Aquabacterium sp. OR-4: one gene and its partner. The protein of the gene in region 2 interacts with the protein of the main gene of each other region in a pairwise test. Links are inferred from orthologs where the notes say so. Each region holds a gene or a part of one and is shown on either strand. Other genes may lie near its edges.

The links.
Region 1: the proteins of acuR (region 2) and kdsB interact in binary tests that used the Escherichia coli proteins (3 or more experiments, as listed by UniProt). The link is inferred for Aquabacterium sp. OR-4 from one-to-one orthologs.

Annotation. Positions count from the first base shown.
Region 1 is NZ_JAOCQD020000001.1:2,065,892-2,073,119, reverse strand. Bases 2,311-5,227 are described here. They hold kdsB (3-deoxy-manno-octulosonate cytidylyltransferase), read right to left. Parts: upstream 4,199-5,227; coding sequence 3,422-4,198; downstream 2,311-3,421. Other genes in these bases: lpxK (tetraacyldisaccharide 4'-kinase), read right to left, coding at 4,519-5,227; N4G63_RS09025 (Trm112 family protein), read right to left, coding at 4,301-4,516; adk (adenylate kinase), read right to left, coding at 2,521-3,177; N4G63_RS09040 (3-hydroxyacyl-CoA dehydrogenase), read right to left, coding at 2,311-2,420. Also shown: N4G63_RS09045 (TonB-dependent receptor), read left to right, coding at 1-1,501; more of N4G63_RS09040, read right to left, coding at 1,641-2,310; more of lpxK, read right to left, coding at 5,228-5,604; N4G63_RS09015 (ExbD/TolR family protein), read right to left, coding at 5,619-6,056; N4G63_RS09010 (MotA/TolQ/ExbB proton channel family protein), read right to left, coding at 6,085-6,726; xseA (exodeoxyribonuclease VII large subunit), read left to right, coding at 7,130-7,228. UniProt on the Escherichia coli protein: Activates KDO (a required 8-carbon sugar) for incorporation into bacterial lipopolysaccharide in Gram-negative bacteria.
Region 2 is NZ_JAOCQD020000001.1:1,795,269-1,802,558, forward strand. What follows is about bases 2,113-5,091. They hold acuR (acrylate utilization transcriptional regulator AcuR), read right to left. Parts: upstream 3,949-5,091; coding sequence 3,277-3,948; downstream 2,113-3,276. Other genes in these bases: N4G63_RS07830 (peroxidase-related enzyme), read right to left, coding at 2,113-2,167; acuI (acrylyl-CoA reductase (NADPH)), read right to left, coding at 2,210-3,199; N4G63_RS07845 (biliverdin-producing heme oxygenase), read left to right, coding at 4,317-5,048; N4G63_RS07850 (ATP-binding protein), read left to right, coding at 5,045-5,091. Also shown: N4G63_RS07825 (catalase), read right to left, coding at 1-1,413; more of N4G63_RS07830, read right to left, coding at 1,565-2,112; more of N4G63_RS07850, read left to right, coding at 5,092-7,290. UniProt on the Escherichia coli protein: Involved in response to both electrophiles and reactive chlorine species (RCS). Represses the transcription of the nemRA-gloA operon by binding to the NemR box.

The DNA of each region.
Region 1 (7,228 bases), 270 kb from region 2 along the record:
TCTGCTGGCCAGTTTGGATGGCACCTTCGCCAACTGGGATTACCAGACGGGCGTGAGTTACAACGAGAACAAGATCAAGGAGGACGTCACCGGCTACAGCGATGGCAACGCCATCGCAAAGGCCATGGCTGATGGCTTGATCAACCCCTTCGGTGCGCAGTCGGCGGCCGGTGCAGCAGCCATCCAGGCGGCGCTGCTGGGTGGCAACCTGCAAAACCACAAGGGCAAGGTGACCACTGTCGACGCCAAGGCCAGCCGCGAGTTGGGCGACTGGCTGGGCAGCGGCCGCAAGGTGGCGCTGGCAATCGGCGCTGAGGCACGGAAGGAAGATTTTCTGTCCGCCTCCAATCCGCCAGTGGCTGAAAAGCTGGTGGCCAGCACCGGTGTTGATCCGACGGCAGTTTCAGCCGGAAGCCGGAATGTCACCGCGCTTTTTGCCGAAATCAACATCCCGTTGCTCAAGACGTTGGACGTGACTTTGGCAGGTCGCTACGACAACTACAGCGATTTCGGCAGCACCACCAACCCGAAGGTCGGTATCCGCTTCCAGCCGACCAAGGAACTGTTGATTCGTGGCAGTGCCTCCACAGGTTTCCGCGCGCCGTCGCTGTATGAACTGAATGCCTCGCAGTCGTACACCAACACGGGTACGGTCAGTGATCCGATCAACTGCCCGGACGGCAAGACCGCGATCAGCGGCAAGTCGACCGCGCTGAACTGCAAAGTGCAGTTCCAGCGTCTGACGGGTGGCAACACGAACCTCAAGCCGGAGAAGTCGAAGAACATGACCTTCGGCTTGGTGTTCGAACCCACCGCGAACTTCTCGGTCGGGGCCGATCTGTGGTGGGTTCGCCTGCAGGACACGATCGCGGCGTTGTCCGAAACCACCGTGCTCGGGGACGCAGCCACGTTTGCCCAGTACATCAAGCGCAATTCAACGGGTGACCTGTCGATCGATGGCTTTTCCTGCCCTGGTGCAACCTGTGGTTACCTGGATCTGCGTCAGCAGAACCTCGGCGGGACCAACACCAACGGCGTTGACATCAGTGCCAGCCTGAAGCTCAACCTTGGCGCGTCGGGTAACCTGAATCTCGGCTTGAATGGCACCTACGTTACCAAGTACGAGTACCAGGATTTCGCCAAGGGCCCGTGGAACCAGAACGTGGGCGTTTACGTCGGCCTGGCCCCCATCTTCCGTTTGCAGCACACGGCCACGGCCCGTTGGGCGGTGGGTAACTTCACTCTTGGTGGTGCAGCGCACTACAAGAGTGGCTACGTGGATCAGGACCCGTCCAATACGGTCAATGCGTATGCGACGCTTGATCTGTTCATGGGTTGGAAGCCGATGAAGGGCCTGGATCTCACGATTGGCGTGAACAACGCGACGGATCGTGAGCCGCCGTACTCGAATCAGGGTGAGGTCTTCCAGGCCAACTATGACCCGCGTTTCGCCGACCCCACCGGCCGCAAGTACTACGCTCGCGCAAGCTATTCGTTCTGATGACGCAGGCAGGTGGGCGACGCCCACCTGCTCTGCTTCTCAACACTGTGGCGCAGCGGGCGCTGCAAAAAAGCCCCGGCTTGCCGGGGCTCGTGGCGTGGCCATCAACTGAGGTTCAAGCCATGTCAGCCCCATGGCCTCACTTCGGCGCCAACCGTATCGCCCCATCCAGCCGGATCACCTCGCCGTTGAGCATGTCGTTCTCGACGATGCTCTTGACCAGCTTGGCGTAGTCGGCCGGGGCGCCCAGGCGGCTGGGGAAGGGCACGCCGGCGGCCAGGGCGTCCTGTACGGCCTGGGGCATCGAGAACAGCATCGGGGTGCCGAAGATGCCCGGGGCGATGGTCATCACGCGGATGCCGTTGCGGGCCAGGTCGCGGGCGATCGGCAGGGTCATGCCGACCACGCCGCCCTTGCTGGCGGCGTAGGCGGCCTGGCCGATCTGGCCGTCGTAGGCGGCCACGCTGGCGGTGTTGATGATCACGCCGCGCTCGCCGGTGGGCTCGGGCGCGTTGGCGCACATGGCCTCGGCGGCCAGGCGGATCATGTTGAAGCTGCCGATCAGGTTGACCGTGATGGTCTTGGTGAAGGTGTCGAGCGGGTGCGCGCCGTCCTTGCCCACGGTCTTCACGGCCGGTGCGATGCCGGCGCAGTTGACCAGGCCCATGAACTGGCCGCCCGGTGTGGCCAGCGCCTGGGCGGCCGCCACGGCGGCACGGCCGTCGGCCTCCTGGCTGACGTCGCAGCGCACGAAGGCGGCGTTGCCCGCGCCCAGCTCGGCGGCCAGGGCCTGGCCCTTGTCGGCCTGCAGGTCGGCGATGACCACCCTGGCGCCTTCGCGCACCAGCATGCGCACCGTGCCTTCGCCCAACCCCGACGCGCCGCCGGTGACGATGAAACTCTTGCCTGCGATGTCCATTCGGTTGCTCCTTGCGGGTGATGTTGGTTGACGTTGACGTTAACGTCAATCAGCGGATGCAAAAAAGCCGCCCGCAGGCGGCTGGTGGCAGGTGTGGCGCTCAGGCCTGCAGTGCGGCCAGGGCGCGGGCGGTGATCTCGTCAACCTCGCCCAGGCCGCTGATCTTGCTGTAGCGCGGTGCGATGGCGTCGCCGCTGGCGGCCCAGCCCGAGTAGTAGTCGACCAGCGGGCGGGTCTGGCTGTGATAGACATCGAGGCGCTTGCGCACGGTTTCCTCGCGGTCGTCGTCGCGCTGGATCAGGTCTTCACCGGTGGCGTCGTCCTTGCCGGCCACCTTGGGCGGGTTGAACACCACGTGGTAGGTGCGGCCCGAGGCCGGGTGCATGCGGCGGCCGCTCATGCGCTCGATGATCGAGCTGTCGGGCACATCGATCTCGAGCACCGCGTCCAGGCGCACGCCGGCGGCCTTCATGGCGTCGGCCTGCGGGATGGTGCGCGGGAAGCCGTCGAACAGAAAGCCCTTGGCGCAGTCGGCTTGGGCGATGCGCTCCTTGACCAGGCCGATGATGATGTCGTCGCTGACCAGACCGCCGGCGTCCATCACCTTCTTGGCGGCCACACCGAGCTCAGTGCCGGCCTTGACCGCGGCGCGCAGCATGTCGCCGGTGGAGATCTGGGGGATGCCGAACTTCTGGCAGATGTAGTTGGCTTGGGTGCCCTTGCCTGCGCCAGGCGGGCCCAACAGGATCAGTCTCATCCGTGCCTCGGGAGTCTTTGTGGAAGATTCAGGCGCGCGGCGGATGCGATCTTGCGGCCCTACCGCCGGGATCGGTGCGCCGTGCAATCGATGTTGAGAATATCACGCGCCCCCCTGCACGAAGCTGACGCGGCGCCCCGGGGAAGACACGGGGTAGCGCGGCTGGCCACAGCCTGTTCTGCGCCATCGCGCCACGCCGGATGCCCCGCTGGGGCCACACCGGCGCGTCAGGCGCGGCCGCTGCTCAAGCCTCGAACAGTGCGCGCACGCGGGCCAGGTCGTCCGGGGTGTCGACGCCGGGGCCGGGGCGCTCGGTGCTGACATGCACCGCGATGCGTTCGCCATGCCACAGCACGCGCAGCTGCTCGAGCGACTCCAGCGTTTCGAGCGGCGCCACCGGCAGCTGCGGAAAGCGGCGCAGAAAGCGGGCGCGGTAGGCATACAGGCCCACATGGCGCAGCGGTGCTGGCAGGCCCGGCGCGGCGGGCAGGGCGCTGTCCGGGCCCAGGCCGTTGGCAAAGCCGTCACGCCACCAGCCGATGGGTGCGCGCGAGAAGTACAGCGCACGCTGCTGCGCGTCGAGCACCACCTTCACCACATTGGGATTGATGAACTCGGCGCTGTCGTCGATGGCATGGGCCACGGTGGCCATCACGCAGTCGGGCCGGCTGTCGAGCAGGTCTGCGCAGGCATCGATCATGGCCGGTGCGATCAAGGGCTCGTCGCCCTGCACATTGACCACCCGGGCGTCGCCGTCCAGGCCCAGCTGCTCGCAGGCCTCGGCCAGGCGGTCGCTGCCGCTGGGATGGTCGCTGCGGGTCAGCACGGCGGCCACGCCGTGCTCGGTGCAGGCTGCCACGATGCGGGCGTCGTCGGCCGCCACCACCACCTGCGTGGCCTGGCTGCGGCGCGCGGCCTGGGCCACGCGCACCACCATCGGCACGCCGCCCAGGCTGGCCAGGGGCTTGTCGGGCAGTCGGGTGCTGGCCAGGCGGGCCGGGATCAGGACGGTGAAGCTCATCGGGAGATTGGGTTCAGGCGCGGCAGGCGGGTGGCGCAGCTGCGCCGGTGCGTGCGGGATGGCAAGTGCCGCAGCGGAGCGGGCAGCGGGGGAGGGGCTGGTTCAGCCCAGGCGGGGCAGGGCCGTGGCGGCCGGCGGCTCGCCGTCGAGCACGCGCGCTTCGGATTCCAGCATCACCGGTATGCCGTCACGCACGGCAAAGGCCAGGCGGTCGGCCGGGCATTGCAGCTCGTGGGCCAGGCCGGCCTCGCTGCGGGTGAGCTGCAGCGGGCCCTTGCACACGGGGCAGACCAGCAGGTCGATCAGGCGGTGATCCAGGCTCATCGGGATGGGGCAGAAGAGGGTTGGGGCGCCGCGGCGGCCGCCCGCGCCGGGCGCAGGCGGGTGCACAGCGTGCGCAGGGCGGCATCGAAACCGGCGTCAGGCTGGAAGTCTAGCGCCGCCACCCACACGCGGGCCTGGCCGGTGCGGCCGGGGCGCAGCTTGACCGCGTCCTTCTCGGTGACGATCACGTCCAGCTCGGCATCGGCATCCCAGGGCAGGGGGTCGAAGCCATGGTGGTCGGCCAGCGGCAGCCGGGTGATCTGCAGGCCACGCGCCTGCAGCATGGCAAAAAAGGGCTCGGGCCGGGCCAGGCCGGCCGCCGCCAGCACCGGGCGGCCGCGCAGCTGCATCCAGCCATCGGCTGTGGGCGTGCGGCGTGCCGTCGCGTCGTCGGGGCCCTGCCACCAGTCGGCCAGCGGCCGCAAGCTGCCCAGCTGGCGTTGGCCGCAACTGCCGGGCAGTGCCGTGCTGGGCCGCGGCGCGGTGTACAGCACGGCCGCATGTGCCGGCAGCACGGGCGGCACCGCCTGGCGCAGCGGGCCGGCGGGCAGCAGCAGGCCGTTGCCGGCGCCGCGTTCGTCAAACACCCACAGTTCGGCCTGGCGTGCCAGGCGGTGGTGCTGCAGGCCGTCGTCGGCCACCAGCAGATCCAGCTCGGGGTGGGCCGCGCACAGCGCCTGCGCCGCGGCCACGCGGTCGGCCCCCACCATCACTGGCACACCGCTGCGCAGATGGATCAGCAACGGCTCGTCGCCCACGGCGGCGGCCGGGCTGTCGCGCTGCACCTCGCGCAGGGCGGTGTCGCGGCGGCCGTAGCCGCGCGACACCACGCCCGGCGTGAAGCCCAGCGCGCGCAGCCTGGGCAGCAGGGCCAGCACGGTGGGGGTCTTGCCGGCGCCGCCGGTGATCAGGTTGCCCACCACCAGCACCGGCACCGGGGCGTGGCGGGCCTGGCGCCGGCCGTGCCAGCGGTGCAGGGCGGCCAGCGCGCCGTACAGGACCGACAGCGGCTGCAGCAGGCGCGCGGCCAGCGTGGGTTGCGGCTGCACCCACAGGCGCATCAGCGCCGCGGCCAGGCGCATGGGCCGGCCTCGGCTCAGCGGGCGCCGCCGTCGGCGGGCAGCTGGGTGGCGAAGGTCAGGCGTGGCAGGCCGGCCCGGCGCGCGGCGTCGAGCACGCCGATCACGCTCTGGTGCGCGGCCAGCGCGTCGGCCGAGACGATGACGATGGCCTGCGCGCCATCGGCGCCGGCGGCACTGCGCAGTGCGGCGGCCAGGGTCTCGATGTTGCGGCCATCCACCGGCTGGCGGTTGATGGTGTAGCGGCCATCGGCGCTGACGCTCACCAGCACCTCGCCCGGGCGGTCCTTCAGCTGCTCGGCGGCGGCCACCGGCAGGTTGATCTGCAGCTCGGAGTAGCGGCTGTAGGTGGTGGTGAGCATCAGGAAGATGATCACCACCAGCAGCACGTCGATGAACGGGATCAGGTTGATCTCCGGCTCTTCGGGGCCCGAGCGTCCGCGGCGGAAGTTCATGCCTGCTGCCTTGCTGTGCCGGCCGGGCTCATTTGCCGGCCGGCGCCTGGCGCACGGCAAAACGCATCAGCTGCGGCACCATGCGCTCGGCGGCGAGCTCGAGGCCCAGCAAGTGGCGGTCGATCAGGCCGCGGAAGTAGCGGTAGAACATCAGCGCCGGGATGGCGATGATCAGGCCGAAGGCGGTGTTGTACAGCGCGATGGAGATGCCCTGCGCCAGCGTGGCCGGGTTGCCCACGCCGCTGGCCGGCTGCGAGCCGAAGATCTCGATCATGCCCACCACCGTGCCCAGCAGGCCCAGCAACGGCGCGGCCGCGGCAATGGTGCCCAGCGTGTTGAGGTAGCGCTCGAGCTGGTGGGCGGCGGCGCGGCCGGCAGTCTCGAAGGCCTGGCGCAGCGCGGCCTCGCTGATGCGCGGCTCGGCAATCACCGCCCGCAGGCCCGACGCCAGCACCATGCCCAGCAGCGAGTTTTCGGCCAGCTTGCCCACCACGTCCATCGACGGCAGGCTGGTGCGGCTGACGGCCATCACCTCGTCCAGCAGGGTGGGCGGCATGATGCGGCGGGCGCGCAGGCTCACCATCCGCTCGATGACCAGGGCCAGGCCCACGATCGAACACAGGATCAGGGGCCAGATCGGCCAACCGGCGGCTTGGATGATCGACAGCAAGAAGAGGCCTTTGCAGTGGTGACGGGGGCAGGTGGGCAAACGCGGCGCCGGGCCGGGCCAGCGCCTGCAGGCACCTGCGCAGCAAAGCCAGTGGCGGCAGACACCTGCGCGGCGAATTATGGCTTGGCCGGCAGCGGGGGGCCTGGTCAGCCGTTGTCGGGTGTTGCCGATCGGGCTGCGACAATCCACCGCTTCTGTGGACAAGTTTGTGGGCAACCGGTTGGGCGGGCCGCCAAGCCCTTGAAACCACGTGCTTCGGCTTAGATTGCTGTTTTTTTGTGCAGGTAAAAATGCTGGTGAATCAATCACTTGCACGAAAGAGTCATTTTCGTGACGGTGCGGTGGCGGCTGCGGCGCGCTGCGCACCGGGGGCCGCGGGCTGTGGAATTCATGCGCGCGGCTCATGGTTTGCCGCAGCCCGGGAGCGCTGCTGATGGCCGCGCTGGGCGGCGGCGGCCCCCGTGCCTGGAGCGTTGGCGCGCTGCTGCTGGCGGTGTCGGAT
Region 2 (7,290 bases):
CTGCTCGGGCGGCGTGAGCGAGCGGTAGAACAGCCGCGCCTGCGAGTAATGGTCGGCAAACGACTCGGGCCGCAGGCGCGCCTTCGGGCCCTCCTCGGCCAGCGCCAGGCTGTTGAAGCCGCTGCGCGGCGATTCACGCGGGCCCTCGGGCGCCAGCGAATTGGGCTCGTAGGCCACGCGGCCGCCGGGCACCTGCATCTGGTGCTGGCCGTCGCGCTGCAGGTTGTGGAAGGGGCAGCGCGGCTGGTTGATCGGCCGCTGGTGGAAGTTGGGCCCGCCCAGGCGGCTGAGCTGGGTGTCGAGGTACGAGAACAGCCGGCCCTGCAGCAGCGGGTCGTTGCTGAAGTCGATGCCCGGCACCAGGTGGCTGGGGCAGAAGGCCACCTGCTCGGTCTCGGCAAAGAAGTTGGCCGGATTGCGGTCGAGCACCATGCGGCCCACGGTCTGGATCGGCACCAGCTCCTCGGGGATCAGCTTGGTGGGGTCGAGCACATCGAAGGGCAGGCTGTCGGCGGTGGCCTGGTCGAAGACCTGCAGGCCCAGGGTCCAGCTCGGAAAGTCGCCGCGGTCGATGGCCTGCCACAGGTCGCGACGGTGGTAGTCGCTGTCGGCGCCGGCCAGCTGCACCGCCTCGTCCCAGGTGGTGCTCTGCACGCCCAGCGTGCTGCGCCAGTGGAACTTGACGAACTGCCACTCGCCGGCCGCATTGACCAGCCGGAAGGTGTGCACGCCAAAGCCGTCGATCATGCGCAGCGAGCGCGGCAGCGTGCGGTCGCTCATGGCCCACATCACCATGTGCAGGCTCTCGGGCGTGAGCGAGATGAAGTCCCAGAAGGTGTCGTGCGCCGAGGCGGCCTGCGGAAAGCCGCGGTCGGGCTCCATCTTCACCGCGTGGATCAGGTCGGGAAACTTGATCGCGTCCTGGATGAAGAACACCGGCACGTTGTTGCCCACCAGGTCGAAGTTGCCCTCGTCGGTGTAGAACTTGACGGCAAAGCCGCGCACGTCGCGCGGCGTGTCGGCCGAACCGGCGCCGCCGGCCACGGTGGAGAAGCGGGTGAACACCGGCGTCTTCTTGCCGCGCTTGGCAAGAAACGCGGCGCGCGTGAAGGCCGAGCAGTCGTGCGTGCACTCGAAGTAGCCGTGTGCGGCCGAGCCCCGCGCGTGCACCACGCGCTCGGGGATGCGCTCGTGGTCGAAGTGGGTGATCTTCTCGCGCAGCAGAAAGTCTTCCAGCAGCGTGGGCCCGCGCTGGCCGCCGCGCAGCGAGTTTTGGTTGTCGGCCACCACCACGCCCTGGTTGCTGGTGAGCGCCGGCACGCCCTCGGCCACCTGCTGGTGCAGCTCGCCACCGGCACCGGTGCGTGAGACGGGGCTGGGAACGGCGCGCTGGCCGGGTCGGGCTGAGGGCATGGGCGGGTCTCCTGAAGGGTGTGGCGGGCCGCCACTGCAGCCCGCCGCCCATTGCAGCCCTCGCCCGCCACGCCGCCCATCGGGCAGGCCGCCGTTGCCGCGTCAGCGTTTGCCGACACGCCGCCGCGGGCGCTGCCGGCCCCGGCCGGGCTCAGCGGCCCAGGGTGTAGAACTCGTCGTTGGGCCGCATGCTGGTCACGTTGGCCATGCGGTTCGACAGGCCGAAAAACGCCGCGATGCCGGCGATGTCCCACACATCGTCCATGTCGAAGCCATGGCCGCGCAAGCTGTCGAAATCGGCGTCGCCCACCGCATGGGCCTGGGTCGAGACCTTCATTGCGAAGTCGAGCATGGCCTTTTGCCGCGGCGTGATGTCGGCCTTGCGGTAGTTGACCGCCACCTGGTCGGCCAGCAGCGGGTTCTTGGCGCGGATGCGCAGGATCGCGCCATGCGCCACCACGCAGTACTGGCACTGGTTGGCATTGCTGGTGGCCACCACGATCATCTCGCGCTCGGCCTTGCTGAGCGCGCCCTTCTTGTCCATCAGCGCATCGTGGTACGCGAAGAACGCGCGAAACTCATCGGGCCGGTGCGCCAGCACCAGAAACACGTTGGGCACAAAGCCCGACTTCTCCTGCACCGCCAGGATGCGGGCGCGGATGTCCTCGGGCAGATCCTTCAGTTCGGGCACTGGAAAACGGCTGATCGGCAGGGCCTGGGTTGCGGGCGCCTGGCTGCTGGGCGGATGGCTCATGGCATCTCCTGAAGCGGTGGGTAAAACGATGGCAACGCGAATTCAGTGCTCACCACCGATGCGCACCACGACGCGGCCGCGCACCTGGCCGGCCAGCAGTTCGGGCGCCACGGTGATGGCCTGCTCGAGCGAGATCTCGCGCAGCAGGCTTTCCAGCAGCGCGGGGTCGAGGTCGTCGGCCAGGCGCTGCCAGGCCAGCAGGCGGTCGGCGGTGGGCACCATCACGCTGTCAACCCCGGCCAGCGTGACGCCGCGCAGGATGAAGGGCGCCACGCTGGCCGGCCAGGCCATGCCCGCAGCCAGGCCGCAGGCCGCCACGGTGCCGCGGTAGCGCATGGCCGCGCAGACGTTGGCCAGCACCTGGCCGCCCGCCACGTCCACCGCACCGGCCCAGCGCTCTTTCTCGAGCGGCTTGCCGGGCTGGGCGAACTCGGCGCGGTCGATGATCTGGCGCGCCCCCAGCCGGGTGAGAAAGTCGGCCTCCTGCACACGCCCGGTCACCGCCGCCACCTCGTAACCGCGCCGGGCCAGCAGGGCCACGGCCACGCTGCCCACGCCGCCGGCGGCGCCGGTCACCAGCACCGGGCCCTGCGCCGGCGTGAGCCCGTGGCGCTCGAGCGCCAGCACGCACAGGGCGGCGGTGTAGCCGGCCGTGCCGATGCCCATGGCCTGGCGCAGCGTGAACGGTGCCTGCAGCGGGATCAGCCAGCGCCCCGGCACGCGGGCGCGTTCGGCCAGGCCGCCCCAGTGCACCTCGCCCACGCCCCAGCCGTTGAGCACCACGCGGTCGCCCACTGCGTAGCGAGGGTCGGCCGAGCTTTCCACCGTGCCGGCAAAGTCGATGCCCGGCACCATCGGAAAGCGCCGCACCACCGGCGAGCGGCCGGTGATGGCCAGCGCATCCTTGTAGTTCAGCGTCGACCAGGCGACGCGCACGGTCACCTCGCCTTCGGGCAGCGCGGCATCGTCCAGCGCTGTCACGGCGGCCGTCTGCTGGCCCTCGTGGCGATCAATGAGCAGGCCTTGGAACATGCGGTTCTCCCTGTGCGTGAGTGGGTGGGTGGGTGAGTGGGTGCCTGACGGTGGCTTGGGCCCGGTTGGCCGCCGGCTCAGCGCGGCGCGGCAAGCAGCGCAAAAAATCCGGCGGCGTAGTCGTCCAGCGGGTCGGCGGCCTGCTGCAGCTTGGCGCGCAGCACGGCGCCTTCCCAGCCGATCCAGAAGAAGCGGGCCAGTGCCGGTGCATCGTGCTGCGGCCCGATGTCGCCGCCTGCCTGGGCCTCGGCCAGGCAGGCGGTGCGCTGCTGCCAGTCGACGAACACCTGCTCAAGCTGGGCGCGAAACGATTCGGGCAGCGTGCCCATCTCCTGGCCCAGGTTGCCCACCAGGCAGCCGCGGCGAAAGCCGTGGCGCGCCATGCCGGCCTTGGCATCGTCGACAAACAGGCGCAGCCGGGCCAGCGGCGAGACGCGCGTATCGAGCAGGCAGCGGTCAAGCTTGCGCGCAAAGTACGCGGCATAAGCCTCGATCAGCGCCTGGCCAAAGGCTTCCTTGCTGCTGAAGTAGTAATAGAACGACCCCTTGGGCACCTGCGCCGCGCGCAGCAGCTCGTCGATGCCCACTGCCGAGTAGCCCTTCTCGGTCAGCACCGCCACGCCGCTGCGCAGCAGCTGCGCACGGGTGTCCAGCCCGCCCGGGGTGCCCGGGTTGCGGGGCGGGCGACCGCGCCGCCGGGGCAGGCCCGGTTCGGCGGCAGGGGTCGGTTTGAGGGGCTGCTGTGGCATGGCTCGGGTGTGCTGCCGGCCGATTGTGCACAGAATTTAGACCGATCGTCTATTAAATCCATTCCGCCAGCCTGGCCGCGCTGGCCATCCCCTTGCCTGCCGCAGGTGCCCGCTGCGCTGGCCAGCGCACGCGGCCTTGTCCTACAGCGCGCCAGCGCCCGGGCTGATCGCCCCGGCCGGCCGCGGCCGGCAGCATGGCCTGGCCAGCCGCGCGAGCCCGCCGGCGGCAGATCACAAACCAATCGTGAGGGAGCTGCGATGACGGTTTTGCGCTCGGCATGGCCGATGAACCCGAGGCGCCGCGCTGCAGGCGCTGCAGCCGATGCAGTCGCGGCTGTCGGCCAGACCGCCCGGACGGGCCGGTGCGCGTGAGCGCGGCCTGCCCTCGCCACCCGGCCAAGGCCGAGGCCCACGCCGCCGCCACGCTGGCGCCAGCCGCGCCGCCCTCGCTGCACGCCGCGCTGCGCCAGGGCACGCGCCACAGCCATGCACGCATCGAGGCCGCGCTGGCGCTGGACCGCCTGGGCACCGATCCGCACGCCGTGGCCCGCTACGGCCGGGTGCTGCAGGCGCTGGCGCTGTTTCACGGCCACTGGCAGCCGCAGGTGCGCGCGGCCCTGCCCGCGGCCTGGCGCGGCTGGCTCGACGACGCGCCGCGCCAGCGCTGGCTGGCCGATGACCTGGCCGCGCTGGGCCTGGACTGGCCCGACGCGCACACGGGCGATGCACGTTATGAGCTGGGCCTGGTCGACGCGCTCGAGGCCCTGGCCTCGCTGTACGTGGTGGAAGGTTCGGCCCTCGGCGGCCAGGTGATCGTGCGCAGCCTGGGCCGCCAGGCGCCGGCGCTGCAGGGCCGCGCCTGCCGCTACTTCAGCGGCCACGGCACGCTCACCGGCGCACGCTGGCAGGCCTTTGGCGAGCTGATGGCCACCGCCGGCCCGGCGCTCGCCGCCACGCCCGCCGCGCAGGCGCGTGCGGTGCGCGCGGCCGATGCCACGTTCTGGGCCCTGCTGCAGGCCGCGCAGGACCAGCAGGCCACGGTGCAGGCCGGGCCCGGCCTGTCTACCGGCGCGGCAGGCCCGTGGGGCGGCAGCCGGTGAGCGCGCCGCCGGTCACCCTGGACAACTGCGCCGACGAGCCGATCCATGTGCCCGGCGCCATCCAGCCGCATGGCGCACTGCTGGCGCTGGCCGGCGAGCACCTGGTGGCCTGGAGTGCCAATGCCGCCGAGCGCCTGGGCTGCCGCTGCCAGGCCGGCCTGGCCCTGCCGGCGCTGGGCCTGCCCGCGGCCGTGCTGCAGACCTGCCGCACGCTGATGGACGAGGCGCTGCAGCAGGACGGCCTGGCCAGCGCCGCCGCCGTGCAGTTGCAGGGCCGGGTTCACGACCTGGTGGTGCACCGCCACGAGGGCCGCACCCTGCTCGAGTTTGAACAGCGCGCGAGCGCCGACGACGACGTGGCCGCGTTTGCGCTGATGGCCCACCGCGCGATCGAGCGCCTGAAGAAGGCGCCCAGCCTCGACGCACTGCTGCAGCGCGCGGCCGACGCGGTGCGCCAGCTCACCGGCTTCGACCGCGTGATGAGCTACCGCTTCCGCCACGACCAGAGCGGCGACGTGGTGGCCGAGGCCCTGGCGCCGGGCCTGCAGCCCTACCTGGGGCGGCGCTATCCGGCCAGCGACATCCCGGCGCAGGCGCGGCGTCTGTACATCCTGAACAGCCTGCGCCTGATCAGTGACGTGGGCTACCAGCCGGTGCCGCTGCTGGGCCGGCCCGGCGACGCGCCGCTCGACCTCACCCACGCCGTGCTGCGCAGCGTGTCGCCGATCCATGTGGAGTACCTGCAGAACATGGGCGTGGGCGCGTCGATGAGCGTGTCCATCGTCGTGCAGGGCGCGCTGTGGGGCATGCTGGCCTGCCACCACATGACACCGCGCCAGGTGCCCTACTCGGTGCGCATGTCCTGCGACGTGCTGGCGCAGGTGGTGTCGTCGGCGGTGCAGACCTTTCAGTCGCGCGAGCTGGCCCGGCGCCAGTCGCAGGGTGCGGCCCTGGTTTCGGCGCTGGGGCTCGAGGCCAACCACAGCGACGACCTGGTGGCCGCGCTGGCCGCCCATTCGCCCGATCTGCTGCAGGTGTTCGGGGCCGACGCCGCGGTGCTGGCCCAGGGCCGGCGCCTGCGCGTGGTGGGCACACTGCCGGCGGCACTGGCCGAGGCCGCGCTGAACGCCCTGCCCGCCCGCGACAACGGCCTGCTCGCGCTCGACGACCGCGCCGACTGGCCGCCCGCGCTGCAGCCCCTGCTGCCGGGCTGGGCCGGCCTGCTGCTGCTCACCGCCGACGCCCATACCCGCTCGCGCGTGCTGCTGCTGCGCCGCGAGCAGGTGCACACCGTGCGCTGGGGCGGCGTGCCCGACAAGCCGGTGACGATCGGCCCGCGCGGGCCGCGGCTGACGCCGCGCGGCTCGTTCGACGAGTGGCGCCAAACCGTGCGCGGCCGCAGCCTGCCGTGGGACGCCACCAGCCTGCAGACCGCGCGCGAGCTGCTCACCGAACTGCAGCGCGCCAGCCTGTCGCAGCAGGCCGAGACCGAGGTGGCGCGCCTGAACCTGCTGGCCATGCTGGGCCACGACCTGCGCGACCCGCTGCAGGCCATCCACATGGTGGCCGGCCTGCTCAAGCAGGACGACCAGGTGCCGCGCCTGGCCCACCGGCTCGAGGCTTCCAGCCGCCGCATGCAGCGCCTGATCTCGCAGGTGCTCGACTTCAGCCGCGCCGAGGCCGGCCTGCAGCTGGCCAGCAGCTTCGAACCGGTGGACCTGCGCAGCCTGCTGGACGACCTGGTGGAAGAGTCGCGCCTGGGCCATCCCGAGGTGCCGGTGGTGCTGCAACTGCCCGGCGCCGAGACAATCGCCACCCCCGCCCCATCCAACCCATCCAACCCATCCAACCCATCCAACCCATCCAAGCCATCCAACCCATCCGGCCCGACCGGCGCCTTGCCGGCGCCCGGCCCGGCGGCGGCGGCCCTGGTGACGGGCGATGCCAGCCGCCTGGCCCAGCTGCTGGGCAATCTGCTGGCCAATGCCCGGCACCATGGCCAGCCGGGCACGCCGGTGCGGCTGACGCTGCAACCGCAGCCCGGGCAATGGCAGCTCAGCGTGTGCAACCACGGCGAGCCCATCGACGCCGCCACCGCCGCCACGCTGTTCCAGCCGCTGCGCCGCGGGCCGGCCGGCAGCTCGCGCAACCGCGACGGCCTGGGCCTGGGCCTGTTCATCGCCGCGCGCATCGCCACCGAGCATGGCGCCACGCTGGGCTACAGCCACGAGGCTGGGCAGGT